Regions from separate parts of the Promicromonospora sp. NPDC110617 genome, predicted to be linked through region 2. Evidence: predicted binding sites of a transcription regulator. Region 2 holds the regulator's gene; each other region holds the start of a gene.
The links. Region 2 encodes HrcA, which represses chaperone genes, less so after heat shock. Its sites were predicted from a motif close to TTNGCACTCGNNNNNNNCGAGTGCNAA; they were not measured.

Region 1 (10,338 bases), on a different contig from region 2:
TCGACGAACGCCTGCGCGCCCTGGCGCGTGGCGACGTTCCCGCCGATCACCTGGACGTCCTTGGTGGCCGGGTCGGACTTGAGGCGCTTGACCATGTCGATCAGCATCCGCACGTTGCCGTGCGCGGTGTCGGCCACCAGCACGTCCACGCCGGCGTCGATCAGGGCGGTGGCGCGCTGCCACGCGTCGCCGAAGTAGCCGATCGCGGCGCCGACCATGAGGCGGCCCTGGCCGTCCTTGGACGAGTTGGGGAACTGCTCGGACTTCACGAAGTCCTTGACGGTGATGAGCCCGGTGATGCGGCCGTCGGGGTCGATCAGCGGCAGGCGCTCCAGCTTGTGCTTGCGCAGCAGCAGCGTGGCGTCGTCCCGGGAGATGCCGGCCGGGCCGGTGATCAGCGGCTGCGGCGTCATCACCTCGTCCACCTTGGTGGTGGCCCACTCGGCGACGGGCGTGAAGCGCAGGTCGCGGTTGGTGACCATGCCGATGAGCTTGTTCTCGGTGTCGACCACCGGGAAGCCCGAGATCCGGAACTGGCCCGCGAGGGTGTCGAGCTCCTCGAGCGTGGCGTCCGGGCCGATCGTGACGGGGTTCGTGATGATGCCGGTCTGCGTCCGCTTCACGAGGTCGACCTGCGTGGCCTGGTCCTCGATGGAGAGGTTGCGGTGCAGCACGCCGAGGCCACCCTGACGCGCCATGGCGATCGCCATGGCCGACTCGGTGACCGTGTCCATCGCCGCTGAGATCAGCGGGATCTTGAGCGAGATCTCGCGCGTGAGGCGAGACGTCGTGTCGATGTCCGACGGCGCCAGGTCGGAGTAACCCGGCAGCAGCAGGACGTCGTCATAGGTGAGCCCGAGGAAACCGAACGGGTCGCCCGGCGAGGTCTGGTCCGTCATGCAGCAAGTCTACGGCCGCCGCGACCGCAGATCTCGGCCGGGCCGTGGTACCGGCCGAGGCGTGCGTCACCTCGACTTGATGACGGCGAGCACCTCGTGCAGCAGCCCCGTGAACGAGCGCACCCGCTGCACCGTGGGCCCGAACGGCAGCTCCGTCGCGGCGGCGTCGGCCCGCAGCCCGACGAAGATCGGCAGCTCCGGATAGCTCTCGTTCACCGCGTGCACGACGTCGAGGTCCGGCTTGTTCTGCGTGGTGGCCAGCACCACCGCCGTCGGACGGACCATGGTGACGAGCTCGACCGAACGGTGCGTGCTCGCAGGACCCGTGACGATGCGCGCCATCGACCCCTGGGCGGCCAGCGCGGCGGCGAGGGCGTGCGCCGAGAGCGGCACCACCTCGTCCGGGGCGGCGAACACCAGCACGATCTTGCGCATCCGGCTCGGGTGGTTGGCCGGCGGGCCGCCCGCCTCGACCATGACCCGCTCGAACTCCTCGATGTAGTGGCGCAGGGCACGCAGCGCGGCCGTCGCGAGCACGACCTCGGGCATCTCACCCGGACCGGCCAGGACCGTCCGCTCCGACAGCCGGAGCCAGGCGGGCTCGACGAGCTCGGTCCACCAGGTGGCCGGGTCGCCGTCCGGGCCGAGCACGAGGAGGTTGTCGCAGGCGGTCCGGCTGTAGGCCAGCGCGGCGTCGACCAGGGCGGACACCCGGCCCGACGTCGGCGCCGGGGAGGCGGCGGACCGCGGCCCGCCGGCCGGCGCCGGGGCCCCGCCGCCGGTCGCGCCACCGGGCAGGGCGCGCAGCCGCGCACGGCCCCGCGGTTCCTCGGCGCGCTCGCCGCCGGACGCCGGGGCGGGGTCGTCGGCCTCGTCCTCGGCCGTGGCCCGGGGCTCGTCCGCCTCCTCGACGACCTCGTCGTCCGGGTCGCCCAGGTCGCCCGGGGCCTCGACGGTGCCGACGAACTGCTCCGCGAAGTCGTGCTCGTCGGCGTCCGCCCCGCCCTCGACCTGGACCGCGGGCAGCGCCGGGGCGGTGCGGGTGGCGACCTCGAGCTCGGCGTCCCCCGCCTCGACGGCGGCACGGGCGGCGTCCACCGGCGCCACGCCCTCGAGGGTGAGGCGGCGCATCACCAGGAGCCGGGCGACGTCGTCCGGCGTGTAGCGGCGGTGCGATCCGGCGGTGCGGCCCGAGGGACCGAGGCCGTATCGGCGGTCCCACGTGCGCAGGGTCGCGGGAGCGACCCCGAGGCGGCGGGCAACGGCGGCGACAGCCAGTCCGGGGCTGGATGTACGTGACCCGCCCGAGTTCTGGGCGGGTCGCGAAGAAGTCATGGACTCGATTCTGCCGACCCGGCCCTCTCCGCGCCACTGCGAAACCCGGCGTGCCGCCGATCTCGGTGGATTTCGGTTCACAATCATACAAATCCGGTCAGTGTCGACCTGCTTCTCGCTGGCCCGATTCGAGCCCGATGGCGCGAAATTGCCTCTTGAACAACTTCTGCACAACTTGTAAGTTGTTCGCCATGACGGAGATCTCGAGGCTTCCCGGTCCGGTGATGGAACTGTGGGAATGGCAGTACCAGGGCGCGTGCCGCGACGCGGACGACACCCTCTTCTTCCACCCCGAGGGTGAGCGTGGATCGACCCGCCGCAGGCGCGCCGAGGCCGCCAAGGCGATCTGCCGCTCCTGCCCCGTGATGATGCAGTGCCGCGAGCAGTCGCTCCGCGTGCGCGAGCCGTACGGCGTGTGGGGCGGGCTCAGCGAGGACGAGCGGTCGGCGATCCTCGCCGGCAAGTCCGTCTCCGCCTGACCCAGGCTGCACAACTTCTGACGCTCGAGGCGTGACGCGCTTCTGCCGCACGCCCTGCTGTGAACGCACGACCGCTGTGCACGCATGCCTGCTTCGATGCCGAAGCAGCGCCTGCCGCGACGCTCTCCGGACAGGACGAAGGCCCCGCACCGATCCGGTGCGGGGCCTTCGGCTGTCTGACGCGGGCTGGAATCAGCCCACGACCACCGCGAGGACGTCGCGGGTCGAGAGCACCAGGTACTCCTCGCCCGCGTACTTGACCTCGGTGCCGCCGTACTTGGAGTAGATCACCTTGTCACCGACGGCGACGTCCAGCGGCACACGGTTGCCGTTGTCGTCGATACGGCCCTGGCCCACGGCCAGAACCTCGCCCTCCTGGGGCTTCTCCTTGGCGGTGTCCGGGATGACCAGGCCGGAAGCGGTCGTGGTCTCGGCTTCGAGAGCCTTGACGACGATCCGGTCCTCGAGCGGCTTGATGGGGACCGACACGTCGGACCTCCCTCTTTCGTGAGCGGATCAAGTGATCAGCTGCGTGGTTGACTTCAGGGGCTCGAACGTTCGACGGTCCGCCGTCGTCGCGGGTGCCGGCGGGCACGAACGTCTGGGTCCTCCGCCGAGGGCCCCGGCTACCGGGATCCGCGGCGATGAACAACCCCAAATCTAGGTCGGCGCTAGCACTCGGTCAAGGCGAGTGCCAATCGCGTGGAGCACCTCACACGCCCGGCGCGCGACGCGCCGTCCGCACTTCGAGATCTCGTCATCCCAACGAAAAGGTTGCGTCCAGCCACTCGTCATGACCTGGACAAACATGGAAAGATATTCCCATGGATGCGGCGATTCTGGGCAAACTCCTCAGCCCCGACGGGTGGGCCCTGCTGGCGGCTCTTCCGCCGTACGACGAACGCGACGCGATGAAGACCGTGACGACCCTGCGCTCCCAGGGCGTCGCGGCGGACCTCGCGGCCGCCGTGGTCACCCAGTCCCGGCTGCGGGCCCGGGCACGGGCCAAGTTCGGTGACTTCGCCGACGGGATGCTGTTCACCGCCGACGGTCTGGAGCAGGCCACCCGGCTCGTCGTCGCGGCGCTGCACGCCCGACGATACCTCGACGCGGGCGTGACCACGCTCGCCGACCTCACCTGCGGCATCGGTGCCGACTCCCTCGCCTTCGCCGGCACCGGCCTGCGTGTCGTCGCCACCGACCTCGACGAGTGCACCGCCGCCATCGCGCGGTGGAACCTGCGCCACTTCCCCGAGGCGGAGGTGCGGCACGCCGACGGCCTGACGCTCGACCTCCGTGCCGAGGGGATCGACGCCGTCTACGCCGACCCCGCCCGGCGCGTGCGCGGTGGACGGGGCGGCCGCAGCAGCCGCATCTTCGACCCGCGCGCCTACGAGCCCCCGCTCGACGCCGTCTGGGCGCTGCGGGACTCGGTCCCGGCCGTCGGCATCAAGGTAGGCCCGGGCATCGCGCACGAGGGGCTGCCCGACGACGCCGAGACCCAGTGGGTCTCGGTCAACGGCGACGTGGTCGAGGCCGGGCTCTGGTTCGGCTCCCTCGCGCCCGACGGCCCCGGCCGCTCGGCGCTCGTGCTGCGTTCGTTCACCGACGACGACGGCAAGGAACACACCCTCAGCCGCACCCTGCGCGGCGACGGCGCGGAACCGGACGTCGGCGCCGTCGGACAGTATCTCTACGAGCCCGACGGCGCGGTCATCCGGGCCGGGCTGGTGGGCGAGGCGGCCGCCGAGCTGGGCGGACGCCTCGTCGACCCGACGATCGCGTACGTCACCACCGACGACCCCGCCGTCCTGCCGTCGGCGCGGCCCGCCGAGGCCGCCGGGGCGCAGGCCCCGATCGCGACCGGATACCGGGTGCTCGACACCATGCCGTTCGGCCTGAAGCGACTCAAGTCCTACCTCCGCGACCGGAACGTCGGGCGCATCACGATCAAGAAGCGGGGCACCGCGGTGGTGCCCGAACAACTTCGCAAGCAGCTCGTACTCACCGGAACCGAGGAGGCGACGATCGTGCTCACCCGTGTGGCAGGCAACCAACAGGTACTCCTCGTCGAACCGCTGGGAGCCGTATGAGCTCGCCGGCACGGCTCGGCTTCGGCGCCTCCCCACGATCGACCGTGGGCCTCGAGTGGGAGATCGGGCTCGTCGAGCCCGGTACCGCCGACCTGTGCCAGGCAGGCCCGGCGGTGCTCGAGGCTCTCGCGCGCGACGGGGGCAACCAGCGGGAGGATCCCGCGGGACATCTCGTCCCGCACGTCGCCGGCGAGTACATGAAGAACACCGTCGAGCTGGTCTCCGGCGTCGGCCGGACCGTGGCCGACGCCGGGGCGGACCTCAGCCGCACGCTCGACCGCGTGCGGTCGGTGACGGACCCGATGGGCGTGGAGCTCATGGGCGGCGGCTCGCACCCGTTCGCCAGGGCCGCCGACCAGGAGATCGGCGAGAAGGAGCGCTACGCCCGCATCCGCGAGCGCACAGGGGTGTGGGGCGCGCAGCTCATCATCTGGGGGCTGCACGTGCACGTCGGCATCGAGCACCGGGACAAGGCGCTGCCGCTGATGCGCGGGATGCTCAAGTACTTTCCGCACCTGCAGGCGCTGTCCGCCGCGTCGCCGTACTGGGCCGGCGAGCACTCGGGGTACGCCTCGAACCGGTCGCTGCTGTTCCAGCAGATCCCGAGCTCGGGTCTGCCGGTCGCGTTCGAGACCTGGCAGGAGCTCGAGGCCTACGCGGGCGACATGCAGCACATCGGTGCGGTCGAGGCCTTCAACGAGGTGCACTGGGACATCCGCCCGTCGCCCAAGTTCGGCACGCTCGAGGTCCGGGTGTGCGACGGCCCGACCAACCTCGCGGAGGCCCTCACGCTCGCCGCGCTGGTGCACTGTCTCGTGGAGCACCTGTCCACGCAGCTCGACCACGGCCGGGAGCTGGTCGAGCTGCCGCCGTGGTTCGTTGCGGAGAACAAGTTCCGCTCGGCCCGCTACGGGCTGGACGCCACGGTGATCCTCGACGCCCACGGCAACCAGGGGCCGGTCGTCGACGCGATCGGCAAGCTGCTGGTCGAGCTGGAGCCCGTGGCGCACCGGCTGGGCTGCGCGGCGGAGCTGGCCGGGGTGCGGGACATCCTCCGCACCGGGCCGTCGTACCGGCGGCAGGAGCGGGTCGCCGCCGCGCACGACGGCGACCTGGTGCCGGTGGTGCGCGCGATGTTGGAGGAGATGCGGGCCGGCCGGCCGCTGCCCGCCTGACGGCGCTCTCCGCTCCCGCTCCGCGCCGGACGGCGCCGGGCGCGGGTCAGATGACCTGCGCGGCGTCGTCGAAGTTCAGGCGCGGGGCGCGGGGGCGGGTGGTGTCGGCGCCGTCGGCCGCGCTGACGTTGACGACGAGGAAGCCCTTCCAGCCGTTCTCGGCGAAGAACTCGGCGTCGATCCCGGCGTAGTCGCCGTTCATCGGGCCGACCGCCAGGCCCGCGGCGCGCAGGCCGACGAGGAGGTAGCCGGCCTGGAGCAGGGCGCTGGTGCGCGCCGCCCCGGCGCGCATCGCGGCGTCGCCGGCGAACATCTCGCGGGCACCGGGGTTGTGCGGGATCAGCACGTCGAGCCGCTCGTGGAAGTCGGGGTCGGAGGCGAGCACGAGCGTGACGGGAGCCTTGGACACGCGCTCCTGGTTTCCCTCGGGCATGTGGCCGACGAGGCGCTGCCGGGCCTCCGGCGTGCGGACGACCAGCATCCGCAGCGGGCTGGTGTTCATCATCGTCGGGCCCCACTTGATGAGGTCGTAGACGGCGGCGAGCTGCTCGTCGGTCACCTCGGACTCGGCGAAGGTGGTCACGGTCCGCGCGGTGCGGAACAGGCGGTCGGCGGTCGCGTCGTCGATGGCGAGGCCCTGGGCCTCAAGAACGGTGTCGGTCATACGCGCGACAACAAGTTGCTCCAAGCGATAGTTCCAGATTCAACCGTGACGTCCCGCACGTCCGCGTGTCACATCCCGTCCGGTTCCCCGCTCACCGGCGCCGGGGAACTAGGCTGGAGCACATGGCAGATCCACTGGTCCTCGGTATCGAGACGTCCTGCGACGAGACGGGCGTCGCGCTGGTGCGCGGAGACGACCTGCTGGTCGACGCGGTGGCCAGCTCGATGGAGGAGCACGCCCGCTACGGCGGCATCATCCCCGAGGTCGCCAGCCGGGCCCACCTCGAGGCGATGATCCCCACGATCCAGAAGGCCCTCGGCGAGGCGGACGTCGACTTGTCCGAGGTCGACGCGATCGCCGTCACCGCCGGGCCCGGGCTCGTCGGTCCGCTCACGATCGGTGCGTCCGCCGCGAAGGCCCTGTCCATCGGCCTGAACAAGCCGCTATACGGCGTGAACCACGTGATCGGCCACGCGTGCGTGGACCAGCTCGTGGACGGTCCCCTGCCGGAGCGGGCGATGGCGCTCGTGGTGAGCGGCGGGCACAGCTCGCTGCTGCTGGTGGACGACATCGCCACGGACGTCACGGAGCTCGGCTCCACCCTGGACGACGCCGCGGGCGAGGCCTTCGACAAGGTCGGCCGCCTGCTCGGCCTGCCCTACCCCGGCGGCCCGCACATCGACCGCCTCGCACGCGAGGGCGACCCCACCGCCATCCGGTTCCCCCGCGGCCTGACGGCCGCGAAGGACCAGGCCAAGCACGCCTACGACTTCTCCTTCTCCGGCCTCAAGACGGCGGTGGCCCGCTGGGTCGAGGCCCGCACGGACGCCGGCCAGGAGATCCCCGTGCACGACGTCGCGGCGTCGTTCGCCGAGGCCGTCGCCGACGTGCTCACGGCTAAGACCATCGCCGCGTGCCACAAGCACGGCGTCGACACGCTCGTGGTCGGCGGCGGGTTCTCCGCCAACAGCCAGCTCCGCGAGATGGCGGCCAAGCGCTGCGCCGAGGCCGGCATCGACCTGCGCATCCCACCGATCCGCTACTGCACCGACAACGGCGCGATGATCGCGGCGCTCGGCTCCGCCGTCGTGCGGGCCGGGGTGGCGCCGAGCGACCTGGACATCCCGGTTGACTCGTCGATGCCGCTCACGACGATCACCGTCTGAGCCACAAGCCGCACTGTCGGCGGGTGGCTCTACGCTGCGTCCCGTGGCCGTCAGCACACTCGGGAAGCTCGAGCCCGTACCCGTCATCGAGACCGCGCGCCGTCTGTGCGACCGCATCGGCGCGCGGTTCCCCGACCGGGGTATCCACCGCGTCGCGCACGAGCTCGTCGCCCTGACCGAGCAGGTGGCGGACACCTCCGCCGGGACCCGCCGGCGCAGCCGTCTCGTCCGGACCGGGTCGCGGGGCATGATCGCCGTCGTCGTGCTGGTGGCGCTGGTCGCGTTCGGCTTCGCCGTGGAGGCCGCGTTCACCGAGGCGCCCGACAACGGCCTGGACTGGCTGCCGCTCATCGAGAGCGCGGTGAACGACGTGGTGTTCGTCGCGATCGCCGTCGTCGTGCTGCACTCGTTCCCCGAACGCGTGCAGCGCACGGACCTCCTCGCCAAGCTGCACCGGTTGCGCTCCCTGGCGCACATCATCGACATGCACCAGCTCACCAAGGAGCCGGAGAGCCTCCGGGACGCCTTCGCGGGCAGCCTGGACGACGACGTCGACCTCACCGCCGAGCAGGTCGAGTACTACCTGGAGTACTGCACCGAGCTCCTGTCCCTCGTGAGCAAGGCCGCGGCGCTGTGCGCGGAGGAGTCGCAGGACGACGTCGTGCTCACCACCGTGTCGACGATCGAGACGCTCACCATGGGCATGTCCCGCAAGGTCTGGCAGAAGATCTTCGTGCTCAACGAGGGGCGGATGACCCCGGACGCCATGTCCTGACGCCGTCGTCCACGTCCCGGGCTCAGGCCCCGGTCGCGACCTCGCGCGCCGGGTCGTTCGACCACTGCGACCACGACCCCGGGTACAGGGCGGCGTCGACACCGACGATCGCGAGGGCCGCCACCTCGTGCGACGCCGTGACGCCCGACCCGCAGTACACCCCGACGGTCCCGCCGTCCGCGACGCCCAGCTCGCCGAAGCGCCGCTTCAGGTCCCCGGTGGGCAGGAACCGGCCGTCCGCGCCGAGGTTCTCGCCGGTCGGCGCGCTGACGGCGCCGGGAATGTGCCCGGCCTGCGGGTCGACGGGCTCCACCTCGCCGCGGTACCGCTCGGCGGCCCGCGCGTCCAGGAGCACACCCTCGCCGTCGGCCAGGGCTGCCGCCTCGTCGGCGTCGAGCACGGGCATCCCGCCCGGCTGCACGACGACGTCGCCCGGCTCGGGCGTGACGTCACCCGGTTCGAGGGCGCGCCCCTGCGCGGTCCAGGCGTCGAGGCCGCCGTCGAGGATGCGCACGTCCTGCGCGCCGAAATACCGCAGCAGCCACCAGGCGCGGGCGGCCGACGTGCCGCCCACCGAGTCGTAGACCACGACGCGCGACCCGGCCGAGACGCCCCAGCGGCGCGCGGCCTGCTGGAACGCCGACGCCGAGGGCAGCGGGTGCCGCCCGTCGGTGGGGGCCCCGTGCGCGGCCAGCTCGGTGTCGAGGTCCACGTACACGGCGCCCGGGACGTGGCCGGCGCGGTACTGGTCGTGGCCGTCGGTCATGCCGAGCGCCCAGCGGACGTCGAGCACGACGGGCCGACCCTCGACCGGGTCCGGGCCCGCGCCGACCTGGAGGTCGGCGGCCAGCGTGGCGGCGTCGACCAGAACTCGTTCCCTCATGCCGCGTCTCCCGTGGCGTCGTCGGGGGTGTCGTTCGGAGCGTCCACCGGCGACTCCACCGGGGCGTCCGTGGGGTGCGCGGCCTCGTTCAGGTCGAGGCGCATCGTGTACGCGTCGACGTCCTCGGGCTGGTAGTAGCGCTTGCGCACGCCCAGGATCTGGAAGCCGAAGTCCCGGTACATCTCGATCGCGGGCTGGTTGTCGACCCGCACCTCCAGCAGCACCGCCTCGGCCTTGACCTTGCGCGACCGCTCGATGAGCGCGTCCATGAGCTGCCGGCCCACGCCGTGGCGCTGGACGTCAGGGTCCACGCCGATGGTCATGATCTGCGTGACATCGCCGTCGAACCACAGCCCGGCGTAGCCGACGACGGGCTGCTCCCCCGCGCGGTCGAGCCGCTCCGGCTCGGCCACGATGTACCAGCGGCCCAGGCCGGCGAGCTCGTCGGCGAGCATGCCGTAGGTCCAGGCGCCCCGGCCGAAGAGCTGTCGCTCGAGCTGCAGCACGCGGTCGAAGTCGGCGTTGCGCAGCGGGCGCAGCCGTACCTCGGTGATCATGCGGCACCGCCCGTGGCGACGGAGGCCGTACCGGCCCCGGAGCCGGTACCGGTCGGCGATCCCGGATCGTGCACGTCGGGACGCCGCAGGTACAGCGGCTCGGTCGGCAGTTCCTCGCCGGCGGCGCGGCGGACGAGCGCCAGGCGGGCGAGCACCGTCGCGTCGGGGACCAGCGGAGCGTCGTCGGCCACGGGAAGAAATTCGGGGTAGAGCATCGCGCCCTCGCCGACCACCACGGGCAGTTCCTCGCCGGCGTCCGGCGGCGCGAGCTGACCCTGGGCGACGAAGCCGGCTCGGTCGACGTCGGGCCCC
Region 2 (10,338 bases):
GGAGGCCGCCGCTGCGGAGGCCGAGTCCGAGTCCGAGTCCGCGACGGAGGACCCCGCCACGGAGGTGGAGGACGAGGCGACGGCGTCGCCTGAGCCGACCACGACGCCGTCGGGCAGCGGGACGGCCAAGGACGACCAGGCCGGGGACGACGAGCCCGAGCGCGAGCCGACCCGCGAGGAGCGGGAGAAGGCGCAGGAGGACCTCGTCGAGATCCCGAACATCACGTTCGTCACGGACAGCGCGCGGCTGACCAAGGACGGCCGCAAGGTCGTGAAGGAGGCCGCCGAGGTGCTCGCGGAGCACCTGGAGGTCGAGGTCCGCGTCGAGGGGCACACCGACTCGGTGGGTACCGAGGCGCACAACCAGCGGCTGAGCGAGCGTCGGGCGGAGGCCGTGGTCGACGAGCTCGTGGAGCTGGGCGTGGACCGCGACCGGCTGACGTGGAAGGGCTTCGGCGAGTCCGACCCGCTGGTCGTCCCGCGCACGTTCGCGGACCTGGAGAAGAACCGCCGCGTGGAGTTCGACGTCACCAACTGACCCCACCACCTCGTTGAGTGCTGGGTATTTGTTGCTCTGAAGCCTTCAGAGCAACAAATACCCAGCACTCAACGGTTACGCGGGGCGGGGGTTACCAGCGGCCCAGGCGGTCGCTGAGGAGGGCTATCGCGATCGGGCCGGCCGTCGACGTGCGGAGCACGTGCGGACCCAGGCGGGCCGTGACCGCACCCGCCTCCGTGAGCAGGGCGACCTCGGCCTCCGAGATCCCGCCCTCGGGTCCGACGACGAGGAGCAGGGCGCCGGCGTCGGGCAGCGGGACCGCCGACAGGCCCGTCGTCGCCTCCTCGTGCAGCACCACCACGGCGCCGCCGGCGGCGACCACGTCGCGGGTGCGGACCGCGAGCTGCTTGGTGCTCAGGGACACGTCGACGTCGGGGATCCGCGCCCGGCGGGCCTGCTTCGTGGCCGCCCGCACGGTACTGACCCAGCGGGCCCGCGACTTCGCGGCGCGGTCCCCGCGCCACACCACGACGGACCGCTCGGCCTGCCACGGGATGATCGCGTCCACCCCGGTCTCCGTGGCGGCCTCGATCGCCATCTCGTCGCGGTCGCCCTTGGCGAGGGCCTGGACGAGCGTCACGACGACGTCGGGCACGGGCTCGACGACGGTCTGCTCGACGCGCAGGTGCACCTCGGCGCCGTGCACGGCCTCGACGACGGTCCGCAGGCGAACGCCCGCGCCGTCGACCACGTCGATGTGCTCCCCCGGCCCGCGCCGCTGGACCACGCCGGCGTGCCGGCCCTCGGCGCCGTCGAGCACGTACAGCGCACCCGCGCCGTACTCGGACAGCGGGTGGGCGGCGGACGCCTCGGCGAGAAAGACTGGCGCGCTCATCGGTGCGCGGTCAGCGCCCGCTGAGCTTGTCGCGCAGGCGCGAGAAGACGCCGCCCTGGACCGTCGCGAGCCGCGGCTCGGGCCGCTCCTCGCCGCGCAGCGCCGCGAGCTGCTGCATCAGCGCGGTCTGCTCCTCGTCGAGGCTCGTGGGGACCTGGACCTCGATGTGCACGTTGAGGTCACCGCGCCCGTTGGAGTGCAGGTGCCCCACGCCGAGGCCCTTGAGCGTCATGACCTGACCGGGCTGCGTGCCCGGGCGCAGGTCGATCTCCTGGAGGCCGTCCAGCGTGTCGAGCTCGAGCACGGTGCCGAGGGCGGCCGCCGTCATCGGCACCTGGAGGGTGCAGTGCAGCTCGTCGCCGCGCCGCACGAACGTGTCGTGCGCGCGCTCTCGGATCTCCACGTACAGGTCGCCCGCGGGGCCGCCGCCGGGGCCCACCTCGCCCTGCGCGGAGAGCTTGATGCGCGTGCCGGTGTCGACGCCCGCGGGGACGTTGACCGCGACGGTGCGCCGCGAGCGCACGCGGCCCTCGCCCGAGCAGTCGGTGCAGGGCTCGGGGATCACGGTGCCGAAGCCGCCGCAGGCGGAGCACGGCTGGTTGGTCATGACCTGGCCGAGGAACGAGCGGGCGACGCGCTGCACGGAGCCGCGGCCCTGGCAGACGTCGCAGGTGCGGGCGTGGGTACCCGGCCGCGCGCCGTCGCCGCCGCAGGTGTTGCAGACCACCGCGGTGTCGACCTGGATCTCGCGCTTGGCGCCGAACACGGCCTCCGCGAGGTCGAGGTCGAGGCGCACGAGCGCGTCGTTGCCGCGGCGCGCGCGGGGAACCGGGCCGGTCGGCTGCCCGCCGCCGAAGAAGGTCTCGAAGATGTCCTGGAACCCGAACCCGGCGCCGAACCCGCCGCTCGCGCCGCCGCCGGGCGACGTCGGGTCGACGCCCATGTCGTACTGCTGGCGCTTGTCGGGGTTGGACAGCACCTCGTACGCGCGCGCGACGTCCTTGAACCGGTCCTCGCCCGCGTCGCCGGCCACGTCCGGGTGCAGCTCGCGGGCCAGCTTGCGGTATGCCTTCTTGATCTGCTCGGGCGAGGCGTCGCGCGGAACACCGAGAATCTCGTAGTAGTCGGTCACAGGTCTCTCTTTGTGGGGAGGATTGTGGAAGTTCGGGTCAGCCGGGCAGCACTCGCGACAGGTAGCGCGCGACGGCGCGGACCGCGGCGATGGTGCCCGGATAGTCCATACGGGTGGGGCCGATCGAGCTCAGGATCGCGACGGTGTCGCCGTCGGACGAGCCGTAGCCGGACGTGACGACGGAGGTCTCCGCCAGCCCCGCCAGCCGGTTCTCGTGCCCGATGCTCACCGCCACCTTGGCGTCGTCGGTCATGTCGGTGAGGAGGCCGAGCAGGACGACCTGCTCCTCGAGCGCCTCCAGGACGGGCCGCAGGCCCTGCTCGAAACGCATGCCGGTACGTGCCAGGTTGGCCTGGCCGGTCAGCACGATCCGCTCCTCGCTCTCCTCGGCGAGCGCGGCGGTGACCACCTCGGCCACGGCCGTCGCCAGCGGGCGGTGCTCGGCCGGCATCGCCTCGGCGACCCCGGCGAACGCGTCACCGAGGTCGGCGAGCCGGCGGCCGGCGGTCGCCGCGTTCAGGCGGGCGCGCAGCTCGCCGAGCGTGCCGTCGTCCAGGTCGACCGGAACGTCGAGGAAGCGCTGCTCCACCCGTCCGGTGTCCGTGATGACGACGACGAGGAGCCGCCCCTCGGCCGTCGGCACGAGCTCCAGGTGTCGCAGCCCGGACCGGCGCAGCGACGGGTACTGGACCACGGCGACCTGGCCGGTGAGCTGGGCGATGAGCCGCCCGGCGCGGGCCACGACGTCGTCCAGGTCGACCGCCTCGGACAGGAAGGTCTCGATGGCCCGCTTCTGCGGGACGGTCAGCGGCCGGACCTCCGCGAGCTGGTCCACGAAGAGGCGATACCCCTTGTCGGTGGGGATGCGCCCCGCCGAGGTGTGCGGCTGGGCGATGAGCCCGGCCTCCTCCAGGGCGGCCATGTCGTTGCGGACCGTGGCCGGGGAGACGCCGAGCTGGTGGCGCTCCGTGAGGATGCGCGAACCGACGGGCTCCCGTGTGCGGACATAGTCCTCCACGATGGCCCGCAGGACATCGAGTCTGCGTTCCTCGCTCACCGCGCTCACCTCCGTCCCCAGGTAGAACGTCCGGGACGTGCACCCGGGTTCCGGCCCGCTCACCGACACTGCCTTCCAGCACTCTCACCGACCGAGTGCCAATCCTACGCGGCACGCGCCACCCGCCGGGTCGCCGACCCGCCGCACGCCGCGCGCACCCGGTCCGGCCGAGCCGTCCCGCCCCGGCGAACACGCGGCTGACCTGCATGTCCTACCGTTCGCCGAGGGCTGAGCACCGAGCATAGGGCGATGCCTTAGGCGCGCCCACCCCGCCCCGCGAACCGACGGGGAAAGATGCGGCGGCCGCCCGATCCGCGCGACGTACCTCACAGACGAACCTGGAATCACTGCCGGCGAGGGGCCGGCGGTGACACCGGGAGGAACCACCATGTTCGGTTTTTCGGACTACGCCGAGTACCGCCGCAACGAGCAGGAGCTCGACCAGCGCAACGAGCGGGTCCGCGTGGCCCGGGAGCAGAAGGACGCGGCCCGCCGTCAGGCCGCCGCGCCGCGCACCGCCGAGCGCGGTGCCCGGGCCGAGGCGGCCGACGCCGTCCGGCCGCGCGTCGCCTGATCCCGCAGGGAGGGCGACCGTGCCGGGCAGCGGGCAGGCCCGCGGAAGCGGCGGGCAGGCCGACGAAAAGAAACAGAACGACCACGGACCGGCATGGGACGATGAGCCCATGCCGGTCCCCCGTGCCCGCCTGGTGGGCCGAGCCCCCGAGCTCGGCGCGCTCGAGGCCGCTCTCGCAGACGTCCGCTCGGGCGGCAGCCGCACCATGGTGATCGCCGGCGAGGCCGGGATCGGCAAGACCCGCCTGCTCGACGAGCTCACCTCCCGGGCCGACGGCGCCCACGTGATCGTCGGCCAGTGCGCCGACGAGGGCTCCGGGCCGCTCCCGTACGCGGCTCTGGTCGGGCTCCTGAACGGTGTCGTCCGGACCCTGGGCCCCGAAGCCGTCGTCGCCGCGGCCGGCCCCTCGGCGGGCGCCCTGTCCGCCCTCGCTCCCCAGCTCGTCGCGCCGACGCCCGACGCCGGGGCCGACCGCGTCCCCGAGGTGCTCACCGACCTGCTCGCCGGGCTCGCCGGCGAACGCCCCGTCGTGGTGGTGATCGAGGACCTGCACTGGTCCGACGACGTCACGCGCGCCGTCGCCCTCCGCCTCGCCCGCACCGCGCCGCCGGGCCTCCTCCTGCTGCTCACCTACCGCAGCGACGACGTCGGCCGCGCGCACCCCCTGCGTGTCGTCCTCGCCGAGCTCGACCGCGCCCGGCTCACCACCCGCCTCGAGCTGAGGCGCCTGGGCGAGACCGAGGTCCACGAGATGGCGCAGGACCTGCTCGACGTCGGCCTCGACGCAGAGCAGCTGGCCGACCTGGCGGACCGCAGCGAGGGCGTGCCCTTCTACATCGAGGAGCTGGTCGGTTTTCTCGGCACCGACCTGCCCGACTCCCTGCGCGACATCCTGCTGCTGCGCTACTGGAACCTGAGCCAGGAGGCCCGGTCGCTGTGCCGCGTCGTCGCCGCCGCCGGCCCGCGCGTCTGGTACGACGTGCTCGACGACGTCCTGGCGGACCCCGCGACGGGTCCAGGACGGCGCGCCCCGCAGACCGGCGCCGAGGCGGAGGAGACCGTCCGGGAGGCGGTGGAGGCCCAGGTGCTGGTGGTCACCGAGGTGGGGTACGCCTTCCGGCACGCCCTGGTCCAGGAGGCCGTGTACGCCGAGCTGCTGCCCGGCGAACGGCACCGCCTGCACGCCGCCTACGCACGCGCCCTGGAGCTGGCCCTCACCCGGCGCGCCCACTCCGTCGCGAAGCTGTCCCGCATCGCCGACCACTGGTGGCGCGCCGGCATGCTCGACAAGGCGCTCGCGGCGGCCGTCGAGGGGCACCGGACGGCTGCGGACGGCGCGGCGTCGTCCACCGCGGTGGCGCTGGGCGAACGGGCCCTGGAGCTCTGGGACCAGGTGCCCGACCCGGAGCAGGTCGCCGGGCTGTCGCACCACGAGCTGCTGCGCTCGGTCGCCGAGGCGCTGCGCGGCTCGACCCGGACCGCCCGCGCCCTGGACGTGGCCCACCAGGCGGTCGCCGAGTGGCCCGAGGACGACCCGGCCGGCCTCGCCCGGGTGCTCTGCGACACCGCCCTGATCGCGGGGCATGCCGGCTCGGACGAGGGGCCGGCGCTCATCGACCGTGCCCTCGCGCTCGTGGAGCCAGGGCGGGACGACGCCGTGCGTGGCCAGCTGCTGGTCCTGCGGGCCCGCCACGCCATGCTCAACGGCCGGCCCCGCGAGGCGATCGCGGCCGCGACGGCGGCGCACGAGGCCGGGCTCGCGATCGGCAGCGACGAGCTCGTGTCGGTCGCCCTGAACCTGCGGGGCGTGTGCCGCTTCCAGCTCGGCGACACCGGCGGGCTGGCGGAGATCGACGCCGGCCGGGCGGCCGCAGGGCACCACTGGCAGGGGCTGAGCCGGTACTACATCAACGGGTCGGACGTCTTGCTGCTCGCCGGCGACTGGGCCCGGGCTGCCGAGATCGCCCAGGAAGGTGTCGCGGCGGCGCGCCGGTACGGCTCGTCCGAGGGTTCCCGGGTCATGGTCGAGGGCAACCTCGTCGACGCCTGGATCGGACGGGGCGACTGGGCCGAGGCCGCCGTCTGGTACGAGCGGACCGTCCCCCTGATCCACGACAGCGTCTACGCCGCCTATCTCAGCGAGCGCCGGATCTGGCTCATGATGTGGCGGGGCCAGGTGGAGCAGGCGCAGGCCGAGGCGCGCCGCAGGACCCCGAGCTGGGAACGGTTCGGCCGCCTGGAGGAGCAGATCAGGTCGCGCACCAACGTGACCCAAGCGGAGCTCGCGCTGCTGCGCGACGAGCCGGCCGAGGCCCTGGAGCGCATGTCGGTGGTGGTCGGCCCGGACCACGTGGTCAGCCCGGCCTACGACCTGCAGCAGCTCGCCGCCGCGGCGCAGGCGATCGCCCGGCTGCGCGCCGCCGGGCAGGACGTCGACGACGCCCCCTACCGGGCGGCCCTTGCCGAGTGCGCGCACTGGCCGACGTACCCCCTGTGGTCGGCGCTGTTCGAGGCGGAGCTCGGGACCGGCCCCTGGACGACGGTCGCCGACCTGCCCGGTCCCGGACCCGTGCACCTGCGCCCGTACGCGCTGTACCGCGAGGGTGCGCGGCTGCTCGACGCCGCCGACCGGGCCGGGGCCCGGGCGGCGCTCGGCGCGGCGGTCGTGGAGGCGGAGAAGATCGGCGCGGGCCTGGTCGTCCGGCAGGCGCAGGCGCTGATCGACCGCGCGGGACTGGTGGACGGGGCGGCCGGCGCTCCGCCGTCGGGCGCGGGGACGGACGCGCTCACCGCGCGCGAGCGGCAGGTGCTGGCCCTGGTGGCCGAGGGCCTGACGAACGGGCAGATCGCCGAGCGGCTGTTCATCTCGGCCAAGACCGCGTCGGTGCACGTCTCGGCGATCCTCCGGAAGCTCGGTGTCGCCTCGCGCACCGAGGCGGCGCTGCGCGCCACCCGCTGATCCCACCCCGACGCCGTCGAGCACGGGCTGTCTGCGCCCGGTGACACTCCGGGAGCACGGATATCCAGCACTCGACGGGAGGGGCGACCTAGGCTCGCGACGTGGTCGACGAACGGTACGGGTCCGATGTGCTCTCCCCCCAGTTTCCTGGCGCGCAGCGAGGGCGGCGGCCCACGTCGCAGCCCACGCCGGCCGAGCAGGGGCTCGTGGTCGAGGAGGTCGAGACCGGCTGGGTCGGCGCCGTGGTGCGCGTCGAGAAGTCGGGCGGCATGCACGTGGTGGTCCTGGAGGACCGCCGGGGCCGCACCCGCACCTTCCCGCTCGGCCCGGGGTTCTGGGTCGAGGGCAAGCCCGTCGTGCTCACCGCGCCCGTCGTGAACCGCGCCCCCGCGCAGCCCACCCGCACGGCCTCCGGCTCCGTCGCGGTGCACGGCGCCCGGGCGCGCGTCGCCCGGGGCAGCCGCATCTGGGTGGAGGGCAAGCACGACGCCGAGCTCGTGGAGAAGGTCTGGGGCGACGACCTGCGCGTCGAGGGCGTGGTGGTCGAGATGCTCGACGGCGTCGACCATCTCGCCGAGCGCCTTGCCGAGTTCGGGCCCGACGCCGAGCGCCGGGTCGGCGTGCTCGTCGACCACCTGGTGCCTGGGTCGAAGGAGCAGCGGCTCACCGACGAGGCGCTGCGCACGGTCCCCACGGGCACCGTGCTCGTGCTGGGCCACCCCTACGTGGACGTGTGGCAGGCCGTGCGCGCCGAGCGCCTCGGGCTGGAACGCTGGCCCGTCATCGACCGCGGCACCGAGTGGAAGCTGGGCATCCTGCGGTCCCTGGGCTGGCCTGCGGAGACGCAGGCGGACGTCGCCCGCGGCTGGCAGCGGATCCTGGGCACCGTGCGCGACTTCCGGGACCTCGACCCGGCCCTCCTGGGACGCGTCGAAGAACTTATCGATTTCGTGACCATCTCGTAAGGCACAGCCTCTACGGTTGGTCATATGTCCGAAAACCCGCAGGAGCCGCAGGCTCCTCAGCAGCCCGGCCCGGCGCCGCAGCAGCCCGGCCCCGCACCTCAGCAGCCGCAGGACGCCCCGGCCTACGGGACGCCCCAGCCGCAGTCGCCGTACCAGGGTCCGCCGCCGGCGGGTCCGGCCTACAGCCCCGGCTACGGCCCCGGCGTGCCGTACCAGCCCCAGCCGCTCACCCCGTCGGACGAGCGCATGTGGACGGTCTTCGCGCAGGTCGGCGGCATCATCTTCTCCTTCATCCCGCCGCTGGTGATCTGGCTGGTCTTCAAGGACCGCAGCCGGTTCGTGGAGCAGGAGTCGAAGGAGGCCCTGAACTTCCAGATCACCCTGGTCATCGCGCAGATCGCCGCCGCGATCATCACCGCGATCACCTTCGGGATCGGCGGGATCGTGTACCTCGTGTTCATCGCCGCGGTCGTGTTCATCATCCTGGCCGCCGTGGCCAACGGCAAGGGCGCGCCCTACCGCTACCCGGTGAACATCCGCTTCATCAAGTAATCGGCCGTACGCCGGAACGACCATGCACCTGCTGCCAGCTCCGGACTCCGGCTGGCAGCAGGTGCATGGTCGTTCGCGCGTCGGGCCCGAACGCCGTCGGGCGACCGACACCAGGTGAACGCCGTCAGGCGACGGCGGGACCCATCGTGCCCGGGCTTGCCGTCGCCGGGCCGCTGGCGACCGGTCCGCCGGTGAGGCGGCGGAACGCGAAGGCCAGCGCCAGCAGCGACAGCGGGATGGTGACGAACAGGCCGAGCCCGCACACCAGCGCGCCCACGATGTTGATGCCCAGGAGCGCGAGCTCCAGCAGGAACACCGTGCCGAAGTTCTGCCCCACCAGGCGGAACGAGCCCGTCAGCGCGTCCCACGCGTTCAGATTGCGGTCGACCACGTTGTGGTAGGTGAACGGCGCGAAGATCGCCAGGGCGATGAGGCCCAGGCCGCACAGCAGTGCACCCACGAAGCCGGCGACCAGCAGCAGGAGCGCCGTCAGGATGATCATCGGGTAGCTGTTGACCTTGAAGAGCGTGCCCCAGGTCGCCTTCTCGCCGGACACCTCACGCAGGGCCGCGTTGATCCCGAGGGCGCCGAGGATCGAGTTGACGATTCCACCGACCAGCCCGAGCAGCGAGCTGCCGAAGGACACGCCGACTGCGGTGCCCGTGCTGATGTCGCCGCGGCTCGCTGCCTCGCTGATCTCCTGGTAGTCGCCGAAGTTGCCGGCGTTGAAGATGGCACCCACGGCGAACGAGAGCAGGATGAAGAGCACCCAGAAGAGCCAGTTCCCCGTGAAGCGGCTCCACCCGAAGCTCAGCGCCTCGCCGACGGCGAACGGCGCGGCCGACTGCGTGCCGTAGGGCGCGCTGGGGCCCCCGTAGGCCGGCGGCTGCCCCGCCGCGCCGTAGGCCGGAGGCTCGGTGCCGCCGCCGTAGGGCGGCTGCTGGCCGGCACCGTAGGGCGACTGCTGACCGGCGCCGTACGGCGGCGGCTGCGCGGGCCCGCCCGGCTGCGTCGGCCCGCCGGCCGGGTTCTGCGGCGGCGTCGGACCGCCGGCTCCCGGCTCGTACGGGTTCTGCGGAGTGTTCTCGGTCATGTGTGTCCCCTTTTCACTGTTCAGTGATCCGAAGCCACCTTCACCTTTTCTCCGCAAATTCGCATGTGCAACCGCGGAGTTGTTACCCGCAGGTCAGGACCGGACCGGCTCCCCGGTCCACCGCTGGACGAGACAGGCCCCCACCAGCAGCATCGCCGGAGCGACCACCACCAGGCCGATCCCGCACGTGAAGACCGACGCGACGGCCAGGCCGGCGAAGATCCCGAAGAACGCGAGCGCGGCGCCGAGGTGGGACAGCACCAGCCCGACGCCGCTGCCGAGCGCCCGGCCGAAGCCGACGCCCCTGAGCAGCAGGAAGGGCACCGGGAGCAGCAGCAGCGTGCAGACGAGCTGGATCGAGCCGCCGACCACCGGGACGACGGTGCTGACGAACCCGATCACCCCCGCGAGCAGCGCGTACGCGACCAGGCCGCCGAACCCGCGCAGCAGGAAGAAGTCCCGGAACCGGACCCTGCGGGTCCGGGTCGCGGCGAGGGCGCCCGCGTACAGGAGGGCCTGCAGCAGGAAGCTGATCGCGGTGCCCGCCGCGCCCAGCGCCTTGGCCTCGAACGACTGCCCCGCGGTCAGCGCGGCGTCGAGCGCCACCGGATC
Region 3 (10,338 bases), on a different contig from region 2:
CGCGGCGCCGGTCCAGCCGGTCGGCCAGCGCCCCGGCCCAGAGGCCGAACAGCAGCCACGGCAGCCGCTGGAGCATCGCGGCGAGGGCGACGAGAAAGGCGCTGTCGGTCTGCGACGCGACCAGCAGGGGCCCGGCGGCGAGCGCGATGCCGTCGCCGATGTTGCTGGTCCACGACGCGGAGACGAGCCAGCGGAACGGCCGGCCGAGCCTGCGGGGGAAGACTGCCTCGACGAGAGCGCTCACAAACGATCGAGTTTAGGAGGCGCCGTCCAGGCTTTTTTTCGGATCCGACCGAAGGGCCCCGGAACGGCGAGATGTCGCGGTTGGCAGGGTCCCGCGCGAGGCGAAAACTTGCACCTCGACAACGTTCTTGTGACCTGTTTTCCGCAACCTGGACGATCGTCCGAGTCGGTGTTGACGTCCGCCTGGAACAGGTGCAGACTCTCACAAGACGGTGCGCATCGCCCGCCCCCTGCGCGGTGCGCACCGTCATTACCCCGGTGGACTTCGGTGCACCTGCTGAGCCCCTTCGGACCCCCTGCCGGAGGGGCTTTTGCATGCCCCGGACCACCCCGTCGCGAGGTTCGGACGCACAGCTCACCCGGGTGACTTCTGGGCCGGACACGCCGGGGACGGCGGTGGTGCGGCGTGTCGCGCGGCGTGGCGTCCGGCCCTTGCGGACGCCGCGCGGTTAGTTTGCTGGGGTGAACGCTGCACGCCGCCAGACCGCAGCCGCTCCCGAGATCTCGGTCGACCTGTCCGAGGGGCTCTCGGCCGCGCTGAAGGACGAGAACGTGGACCCAGCCGCTGAGCTGGCCGCGTCGGAGGCCCCGGGGTCCACGCCGGACGCCGTCCGGGACCCCATGGCCGAGTCGGTCGCGCAGTGGCGCGCCGGGCTCGTCCGGCTCGCCGGGGGTTCCTCCCTGGCCGACGTCGGACTGCTCGGCGAGGCCGTGATCGACCTGTCGGCCGCCCATCCGTCGGGTGTCGCCCAGCTCTTCGCGGGCCGGCCCACCCGCCTGTCCAACCTCGTGCGCGAGGCCGGCGCGCTGCCGACCGCCCGCCGTCGGGCCCGGGCCGTCGCCGCACGTTCCGCGGAGCACGCGCAGCGCTACGGGGTCTCGCCCACCTACCTCGCGATCGGCGTCGCGACCTGGACGGAGGGGCCCACAGCGGGCGGCACCGACGCCACCTCGGACGACATGGAGGCCCTGACCCGGGTGCTCGGCCCGTCGGGCACGGGGTCGGCCTCGTCCGCCGCAGAGGCGGGCGGGGACTCGGCCGACAGCCCGGCCGACGCGCCGGCGCTGACCGGGTCCGTGCCGATCGTGACGCTGGCGATGCCGGCGAGCGGCGCCGCCCCGGCGTCGGACGAGGACGACCAGGAGCCGCGCGTGGTGCGCGCGCCCGTGATCCTGCGGCCGGTCATGCTGACGCCGCGGAGCGACGGCGAGGGCGACTACGACATCACGCTCGACCCCACGGCTGAGATCAACCCCGTGGTGGCGCGCACGCTGCGCGCCCACGGTGCCCTGCTCGACCCGGTCGCGCTGGCCAAGGCGACGTTCACCCTCGCGGGCTTCAACCCGACCGACGTGCTCGACCGGGTCGCGAGCCTCGGCTCCGCGGTGCTGGGCGAGTTCCGGCTGGACCGGCGGGTGCTCGTGGGCACCTTCGTGCACCCCGGTCAGGTGCTCGTCGACGACCTCGACGAGCTCGCGTCCGGCCTGGGCGACCACGAGGTGGTCTCGGCGCTGGGCGGCGTGGACGCGTCGGTGACCAAGCTCGGCAAGGTGGAGCTCCCCGAGTCACGGGTGGGGGACGCCGACCCGGCGCACGAGCGCGGCGTCGGCGACCTGGACCCGCACCAGCGGCACGTCGTGGACGCGCTCGCGACGGGCAGCCACCTGTTCGTGGACGCGCCCGTCGGGTCGGACGTCGCGGGCACGCTGTCCGCCGTCGTCGCCGAGGCGAACGCGAGCGGCCGGTCCGTGCTGTACGTGCCGGGGCACCGCCGCGCTGCGGACGCGCTGGCCGCCCGGCTGGACACGCTTGGCCTGGGCGGGCTGCTGCTGGACATCGCGCCCGTGCCGACCTGGCGCACCTCGACGTCGCGCCGTCTGCTGGAGGCGATGGCGCCCGCGCAGGAGCGCATCGACACCGACGAGGTCGCGCGCGTCCGGGACGCCCTGATCGGGTCTCGGGCGCAGCTCTCCGGCTACATCGAGGCCCTGCACCGGGTGCGTGAGCCGTGGCGGGTCTCGGCCTACGACGCGCTGCAGGCGCTGGCCCGGCTCACGTCCGAGCGGCCGGCGCCGGCCACGCGTGTGCGGCTCGGCTCCGAGTCGGTGCTGGCCCTCGGCGCGGAGCGTCGGGCCGAGCTCGCGGCCGACCTCGAACGGGCGGCCGAGCTGGGGGCGTTCACGCTCAAGTCGTCGTCGAGCCCGTGGTTCGGCGCGCACATCCTGACCGACGAGGACGCGCGCGCCGCGCTTGCCCGCGTCACCCGCCTGGGCGAGCACACGCTGCCGGAGCTGCGCAAGCAGATCGAATACGTCTCCAAGGTGACGGGCCTGGTCGAGGCCTCGACCGCCCGGCAGTGGGGCGAACAGCTCGCGATGCTCGGCGGCATGCGGGGCACGCTCGACGTGTTCCAGCCGATGGTCTTCGAGCGCACCGCGGCCGACATGGTGCAGGCCACGGCGTCGCGCAAGCAGCGCGCCGACCAGGGCGCCGAGATGGGCTGGCTGGAGCGGCGCCGGCTGAAGCGGCGGGCCCGCGAGATGGTGCGGCCGGGCGTGCGCGTGCCGGACATGCACGCCGCGCTCGTCGAGGTGCAGCGGCAGCGCGAGGTCTGGCAGGCACAGTGCCCGCGCGGCGGCTGGCCCACCCTTCCCGAGGGGCTGGCGGGCGTCGAGGAGACCTACGAGGCGGTGCGCATCGACCTCGAGGCGCTCGAACCGGTGCTGCGGTCCTCGCAGGCGGGCGGCGAGCTGCTCGATCTCGACCTGTTCGCCCTGGTCCAGCGGCTCGCCTCGCTGTCCGAGACGCAGGACGCCCTGGCCCCGCTCCCCGAGCGGACGGCGGTGCTGAGGCGCCTGCGCGCGTCCGGCCTCGGCGAGCTGGTCGACGACCTCGGTGAGCGCCGGGTCGAGGCCGACCTGGTGGGCCCCGAGCTGGAGCTGACGTGGTGGTCGTCCGTGTTCGAGCAGATCCTGGCCGTCGAGCCGGACCTCGCCGGGCAGGACGGTGCCGGCCTGGACGCCCTCGCGGGCCGGTTCCGCGAGCTCGACCGGCGGCACGTCGACTCGCTGTCGGCGCCCGTGCGGGCGGCGGTGCGGGCGCACCTCGGCGCGGCGATGCGCGACGAGCGGGAGGACGCCGAGGCCCTGTACGCGACGCTGGTCGGCGGCGGCCTGAGTTCGATGCGCGACCTGGTGACCGGGCACGGCTCGACCGTGCGGCGGCTGCGGCCCACCTGGGTGTCGACGCCGACGATGGTGCCGCGCCTGCTGCCGCCCGAGCGCAGTGCCGACCTGGTGATCCTCGACGCGGTGCAGCACGTGCCGGTCGAGGTCGTGGTCCCCGCGCTGGCACGTGGCCGGCAGATCGTCGTGGTCGGCGACCCGCGGTCGGCGTCGGGCACCGCGGTGCGCGACCTCGCGCGGCTGCTGCCCCGCGTGACACTGCAGCCGGAACCCGCCCGGCGGGACCCGCGGCTGACGGCCCTGCTGGCCGAGCACGGGTACGAGGGGATCATGCGGCCGGCGCCCCTGCCGCGGACCGAGGCCCTGGTGCACTTCTCGCTCGTGGACGGGACGGGCATGCCCGACCCGGTCTCCGGCACCGTCGAGTCGACGAGCGCCGAGGTGGAGCGGGTGGTCGACCTGGCGATCGAGCACGCGATGACCCGGCCCGAGGAGACCTTCGGCATCGTGACGGTCACGGCCGCCCACGCCGACCGGATCCGCGAGCGGCTGCTCGCGGAGGTCCGTGCCAACCCGGCGCTGGCGCCGTTCTTCGCGGGCTCGCGCCCCGAGCCCGTGGTGGTCGCCGACGTGACCGGCGTGGCCGGTCTGGCGCGGGACACGATCGTGCTCACCCTCGGGTTCGGGCGGACGCCGCACGGCCGCGTGCTGCACCGGTTCGGCGTGCTGGGCGACGCCGGCGGCGACGCGATGCTGCTCGGCTCGTTGGGCGCGGCGCGCAAGCGGCTGCACGTCGTGTCGTGCTTCCCGGCCTCCGACCTGGATCCCGAGCGGCTGCGCGGCCCCGGGCCGCAGATGCTGGCGCGGGTGTTGTCGTTCGCCCAGGAGCGCTCCGGCCTCGCGGACCAGGTGGAGATCGGCAACGGCGTGGACGTCGCGCGGTCCGTGGACCGGCTGGTCGTGGACCTGGGGGAGCGGCTGTGGCGCTCGGGCCTCGTGGTCGAGACCGACTACGGTCTGCCCGGCGGCGACCGCATCCCGCTCGCCGTGGGACACCCCGACCTGCCGGGCGAGCTGCTGGTGGCCGTCCTGACCGACGACGCCGCCTATGTCGCCGAGCCCTCGATCCGCGTGCGCGACCGGCAGCTCGCCGAGCGGCTCGAACGGCTGGGCTGGGTGGTGGCGCAGGTGTGGTCCGCGGCGGCCTTCCTGGACCCGGACTCGGAGGCGGAACGGGTGCGCCGCGTGGTGCTGGCCGTCCGGGACGCCCGGGTCGGGCTGTCCGGGGGCGTGGCGCCGGCGGCGGAGCTGATCGTGCCGCAGGTCCTGGACGACTGAGGCCCCGCTCGCTCAGCGGACGGGCCGGGAAAGATGCACGCGCTCGGGCTCTGTTGCCGGGAGTAGACATTGTCGACGCTGCGTGACACGGCCCGGGCAGCACGTGTCCGCCGGCCGCCGGTGCCTTGCTCCACTGTCTTGTGCCGGCGCCCCGACCTGCCGCGCTGCGGGCTCACGTCGATGACAGACCGCGAGGCGAGCGGGGTCACAATGGTGGTGTGAGCGAGTCCGAGAACAGTCCGGCGCCGAGCGACGCCGCCCCCGCGATGAGTGCGGCTGCCACACCCGCGGTGAGTGCGGTCGCCGCCCGACGGCGCGGGCCTCGGCGCGCCGTGCGGCGCGGGACCGAGCGGGAGGCCGTGCTCGGCGTGAGCGCCGACGAGCGTCCGGCCGGCTGGGGCGAGGGAGCCGACGGCGGCCCCGGCTCGTCCGACGGCGGGCACGGCTCCAACGACGAGCAGCTCCGCCGCGACGTCCCGCCGCACTGGGGCTGACAGGCCCGGCCGACTGTCCGCCGACGCTGTGCCGCGTGATCGGCAACCCCGCCAGATCGGTGGTTCGTCGCGTGGTCGGCAATTCGCGTGGTCGGCAAGAGGTCAGGTGATCGGCACCCCGAGGTGCCGATCACCTGACCTTTTACCGACCGCCCTGATCTGCTTCGAGCCTGCCGGGCGGACCCGCTCAGTTGGGGCTGTTGTCCGACGAGGCGCCCGACCGCGCGCCGGCCTGGACGCGGAGCAGATCGCGGATCTCGGTGAGCAGCACGACCTCCTCGGCGAGGGCCTCCTCGACGACTTCCTCCTCCGCGGGCTTGCGCAGGGACTTCAGCTTGTTGATCGGGAGGACCACCAGGAAGTAGATCGCCGCCGCGACGATGAGGAAGTTCAGGACCGCCTGGAGGAACATCCCGATGCTGAAGTCGGCGCCGTTGATCTCGAAATGGCCGACGCCGGAGATGTCCGTCTGGCCGAAGATCGCCGCGATCAGCGGGTTGATGATGCCGTTGAGCAGGCCGGTGACGACCGCCGTGAACGCGGTGCCGATGGCGATGCCGACCGCGAGGTCGATCACGTTCCCGCGAGCGATGAATTCCTTGAAGCCGTTGAACAGGTCACGCATGGATCCCCCTGGGTGTCTCAAGTCGGTGTGGTCGGCGTTGGCCGGAACCTCGACGGAGATTGTGGTGGAAATTCCGGTTAAGCGCATGTGCAACCGGACATTCGCTCCGCCGGAGCACTGCCGTTGTTGGCCGTCCTTCCGCGGTGACCACCTAGTTCGTCTACGGCACCAGCACCGCCGTCACCGAGCCCCAGCCGGAGACCGCCGACAGTTGCGGGGCCTCCTCGGGTGACACCGCGACGAGCGTGACCGGCCCCTCGCCGTCCGACACCGGGCCGAGCAGCCCGCCGGCGTCCTTCGGCTCGCGTCCGGCGGGTACGGGCAGCACGCGGGCGTCCCGGGCGAGGTACCGGGGCGTGCCGTCCGGCTCGCTGCCCGACGTCGTCCCGGCGAGCAGGTCCACGCGGTCACCGGGGCGCAGCAGGGCGGCCACGGCGTCGTCGGACAGGCGGACCGGCACAACCACCGTGCCGTGCGGGGCGGCGGCGGAGACTCCGTCGTCGGACACGAGGGTGGCGTGCAGCGGAGCGCCCTCCGGCAGCCCGACGACGGCGGCGCGGCCCAGCAGCTCCCGCGCCGAGTGCAGGGCGCCGGGCGGGGCGAGGTCGGCCGCGACGGCGCGCACCGCGACGTCTTCCCTGGTCAGCAGGGTTCCGGGCGCGACGGCGCGGGCGGTGACGGCGACGTCGACCGTCGGCGGTGGCGGCGGGCGCAACACATGGACCGTCAGGGCGACGGCGAGGCCGAACAGGGCGGCCGCGAGGGCGAACCTCCACCGCCACAGGATGCGCCGGGCCCGCCGGGACGCCGGCGAACCGGGTCGGCCCAGACGAGACGAGCCTGGCCGGGACAGCAGGACGGCGAGGCCGGCGCGCGGCGGCCGGTGCGACGTGCCGGCCCGGTTCCACGAGGCGCCTGAGCCGGCGTCGTGCGGAGCGGCCCGTGCGCCCCACGGCGTGCGCTGTCCGCTGCCGCGCGGTGCGCCGTGGCGTGCAGCCGGTTCGGCGAGCGTGTCGAGAAGTCCCATGCCGCCGACGTTAGGCAGCCCGGACGGGGGCGCGCGGCCGCCGTCGGGCAACCTGTGCACGAAGGCGCGAAAACCGCGCCTGTGGTCGGGCTCGCACGCCTGGAAGCTCGTCAGACGTGCCGGTCGACCGACCGCCTCAGGCCGAGGCGGCCTTCGACGAGCTGGACCCGCTCGACCCGGTGGACGACGAGCTGGACGAGCTCGACGACGACCCGGAGGAGCCCGAGTCCGAGGACGAGCTCGAGGACGACGAAGAAGACGAGGACTCCGACTTGCCCGCCTTCACCGTGCTGCTCGTCGACGTGCTCCGCGAGTCGGTGCGGTAGAAGCCCGAACCCTTGAAGGTGACGCCCACGGAGCTGAACACCTTGCGCAGGTTGCCCTGGCACTCCGGGCAGACGGTCAGCGACTCGTCGGTGAACTCCTGGTGGATGTCGAACGCGTGGCCGCAGTCGGCACACCGGTACGCGTAGGTGGGCACGTGCACTCCTCTGGGACGTCAGGGCGGCCGGGGCGTCGCGCGCTCACAGGACCGTCGCCTGGCACTCGGGGTTTCCGAGTGCCAATAGTAACGGTCGAGCGGCGGGGGATAGTCCCAGGATCTCCCGAGGCTGTTCACCCAAGCGCGTTCACCCAAGCCCTGGGGCGGACGGTAGTCTCCACTGCGTGTCCGCGACCACTCCCGCCGAGCCAGTAGAGCCCGTCGAAAAAGCCCCGTCCACCGGTGCACGGCCCGCCAAACGCCGTCGGACTCGCACCACCCGCGTCCGTCAGTTCCTGGTCGGAACCACGGTCGTCGTCCTGCTGGCGCTGGTCGCCGTGACGACCTTCGGATGGCTCACCGCCCGCCGTCCGCTGCCGGAGCACTCCGGGGAGGTGCAGGTCGAGGGGCTGAGCGCGGACGTTCGCGTGAGCCGCGACGCCCAGGGCGTGCCGCAGATCTACGCCGACACCGCTGAGGACCTGTTCCGCGCGCAGGGCTACGTGCACGCGCAGGACCGCTTCTTCGAGATGGACTACCGCCGCCACGTGACCGCGGGCCGGCTGGCGGAGCTGGTGGGCAACAACCCCGACGCGATCCAGGCCGACATGGTCACGCGCACCTTCGGCTGGCGGCACGTCGCCGAGGAGGAGTTCAACATCCTCGACGACGAGACCCGGCAGTACCTCCAGGCCTACGCGGACGGCGTGAACGCCTACCTCGAGAACCGCAGCCCGGGCGAGACGGCCGTGGAGTACACGGTGCTCGACGTCAGCGTCGAGGTGAACGAGCCCGAGCCGTGGGACCCGATCGACTCGCTGGCCTGGCTCAAGGCGATGGCCTGGGACCTGCGCGGCAACTACGACGACGAGCTCGACCGGGCGCTGGCCTACAGCACGCTGGACGACGCGTCGCGCGTGGCGGAGCTGTTCCCGGCCTACTCCGGCACCGGCAACGCGCCGATCCTCGACGCGGCCGAGGTGGGGGCGCAGGCGAACGCCCCGGCGGGCACCGAGACGGCGTCCGCCACCAAGGAGGTCTACGGGAGCGCAGACCTCGCGGACGCCCTCGCGTCGGCGCAGAAGGCGCTCGACGCCGTGCCGGTGCAGATCGCACGCGGCGAGGGCACGGGCTCCAACTCGTGGGTGGTCTCGGGGCAGTACACGGAGTCGGGCAAGCCGCTGCTGGCCAACGACCCGCACCTCGACCTCGCCGCGCCCGGCATCTGGGCGCAGGTGGGCCTGCACTGCAACCAGGTGGGCCCTGAGTGCCCCTACGACGTGGCGGGCTTCTCGTTCTCCGGTTTCCCGGGCGTGATCATCGGTCACAACGCCGACATCTCCTGGGGCCTGACCAACATGGGCGCCGACGTCACCGACTTCTTCATCGAGCGCGTCCGCAACGACACGTACCTGCGTGGCGCGGACGAGTGGGTCCCGATGGAGAAGGAGACGGAGGTGATCCGGGTCGACGGCGGCAGCCCGGTCGACCTGGAGGTCCGCCGCACCGTGCACGGCCCGATCGTCTCGACCGTGATGGACGAGGCGCAGATGGACGCCGTGCGCAGCTCGCCCACGGAGACCGGCACCGAGCTGGGCCAGTACGAGATCTCGCTCCAGTGGACCGCGCTCCAGCCGGGCCACACCGCGGACGCCGTGTTCGCGATGAACCGCGCCAAGACCCCCGCGGACATGAAGGCGGCGGCCGCGAAGTTCGAGGTCCCGGCCCAGAACATCGTGTTCGCCACGACCGACGGGCACATCGGCTACCAGGCGCCGGGCAAGATCCCGGTGCGCGCGAGCGTGCCCGGCGCCGTCGAGTCGGACGGCACCTGGCCGCGTCCCGGCTGGGACGCCCGCTACGACTGGACCGGCTACGTGGACCCGGCGCAGATGCCCGGCGTCGTGGACCCGAAGGAGGGCTTCATCGTCGCGGCGAACCAGGCGGTGCTGCCCGGCGGCAACGGCCCGTTCCTCAGCCGCGACTGGGACTACGGCTACCGGTCCGAGCGCATCCGCACGCTGCTCACCGACCGGATCGCAGAGGGCCGCAAGCTGACGGCCGCCGATATGTCCGAGTTCCAGATGGACCAGTGGAGCGTGTTCGCCGACACCCTGGTGCCCGTGCTCCTCGAGGTGGAGCTCCCGGCCGGCTACGACTCGGACGGCCAGGTCCTCCTGGCCGACTGGGACAGGTCCATGGACGAGGACTCCGCCGCCGCGGCCTACTTCGCGGCGGTCTGGCGCAACCTCCTGCGCACCACGTTCAACGACGAGCTGCCCCAGTCCATGTGGCCCGACGGCGGCAGCCGCTGGCTCGCCGTCATCCAGGGCATGCTCGACAACCCGAACGACGCCTTCTGGGACGACCAGTCCACGGTGGCGGTGGTCGAGAGCCGGGACCAGGTGCTGACGGAGGCGCTGGTCAGCGCCCGCCAGGACCTCACGGTCGAGCTCGGCAAGGACACCAGCGACTGGGAGTGGGGCACGCTGCACCAGCTCCGGCTGGAGCACCTGGTGCTCGGCGGCTCCGGCGTCCCGGCCCCGATCTCGACCTACATGAACCCGGCTCCGGTCAAGGTCGGGGGCGGCTCCTCGATCGTGAACGCGACGTCCTGGGACGCGGCCAGCGGCAGCTTCGAGGTGACCAGCGGCCCGTCCATGCGCATGGTCGTCGACCTCGCCGACCTCGACGCGTCCACCTGGGTGGTCGTGACCGGCACGTCGGCGCACCCGGCGTCGCCGCACTACGACGACCAGCTCGGCGCGTGGGCGTCGGGGGAGACCTTCCCGTGGCCGTTCACCACCGAGGCCGTGGGACGCGCCGCCGAGGACGAGCAGACGCTGACGCCGTAGGACGCGACCTGCCCGCCGGTCACCCCGCCCCGCTGGTCACGCCGACCAGCGGGGCGGCGGCGCTTGGCGTCAGCCCAGCCAGCGCCAGT

Region 1: groES (co-chaperone GroES) is a predicted target of HrcA. The motif match lies at 3,385-3,411, and genes of this name have one in related genera.
Region 3: ACZ7LE_RS23300 (FmdB family zinc ribbon protein) is a predicted target of HrcA. The motif match lies at 7,453-7,479, and genes of this name have one in related genera.

What each region holds. Positions count from the first base shown of each region.
Region 1 covers NZ_JBVKBM010000001.1:1,022,191-1,032,528, reverse strand. Annotated here, with positions in the region: gene guaB (IMP dehydrogenase) at 1-899, opposite strand, end outside; gene ACZ7LE_RS04435 (MerR family transcriptional regulator) at 966-2,234, opposite strand; gene ACZ7LE_RS04430 (WhiB family transcriptional regulator) at 2,426-2,713, shown strand; gene groES (co-chaperone GroES) at 2,906-3,202, opposite strand; gene ACZ7LE_RS04420 (class I SAM-dependent methyltransferase) at 3,538-4,806, shown strand; gene ACZ7LE_RS04415 (glutamate--cysteine ligase) at 4,803-5,981, shown strand; gene ACZ7LE_RS04410 (malonic semialdehyde reductase) at 6,028-6,645, opposite strand; gene tsaD (tRNA (adenosine(37)-N6)-threonylcarbamoyltransferase complex transferase subunit TsaD) at 6,768-7,811, shown strand; gene ACZ7LE_RS04400 (hypothetical protein) at 7,855-8,586, shown strand; gene ACZ7LE_RS04395 (sulfurtransferase) at 8,609-9,469, opposite strand; gene rimI (ribosomal protein S18-alanine N-acetyltransferase) at 9,466-10,026, opposite strand; gene tsaB (tRNA (adenosine(37)-N6)-threonylcarbamoyltransferase complex dimerization subunit type 1 TsaB) at 10,023-10,338, opposite strand, start outside.
Region 2 covers NZ_JBVKBM010000002.1:1,189,324-1,199,661, forward strand. Annotated here, with positions in the region: gene ACZ7LE_RS16095 (OmpA family protein) at 1-538, shown strand, start outside; gene ACZ7LE_RS16100 (16S rRNA (uracil(1498)-N(3))-methyltransferase) at 630-1,394, opposite strand; gene dnaJ (molecular chaperone DnaJ) at 1,405-2,526, opposite strand; gene hrcA (heat-inducible transcriptional repressor HrcA) at 2,564-3,583, opposite strand; gene ACZ7LE_RS16115 (hypothetical protein) at 3,972-4,157, shown strand; gene ACZ7LE_RS16120 (ATP-binding protein) at 4,267-7,116, shown strand; gene ACZ7LE_RS16125 (DUF3097 domain-containing protein) at 7,218-8,081, shown strand; gene ACZ7LE_RS16130 (DUF4870 domain-containing protein) at 8,106-8,633, shown strand; gene ACZ7LE_RS16135 (hypothetical protein) at 8,758-9,726, opposite strand; gene ACZ7LE_RS16140 (hypothetical protein) at 9,820-10,338, opposite strand, start outside.
Region 3 covers NZ_JBVKBM010000004.1:326,211-336,548, forward strand. Annotated here, with positions in the region: gene ACZ7LE_RS23275 (MFS transporter) at 1-244, opposite strand, end outside; gene ACZ7LE_RS23280 (hypothetical protein) at 706-4,767, shown strand; gene ACZ7LE_RS23285 (hypothetical protein) at 4,986-5,261, shown strand; gene mscL (large conductance mechanosensitive channel protein MscL) at 5,449-5,886, opposite strand; gene cpaB (Flp pilus assembly protein CpaB) at 6,047-6,913, opposite strand; gene ACZ7LE_RS23300 (FmdB family zinc ribbon protein) at 7,050-7,394, opposite strand; gene ACZ7LE_RS23305 (penicillin acylase family protein) at 7,715-10,249, shown strand; gene ACZ7LE_RS23310 (5-formyltetrahydrofolate cyclo-ligase) at 10,319-10,338, opposite strand, start outside.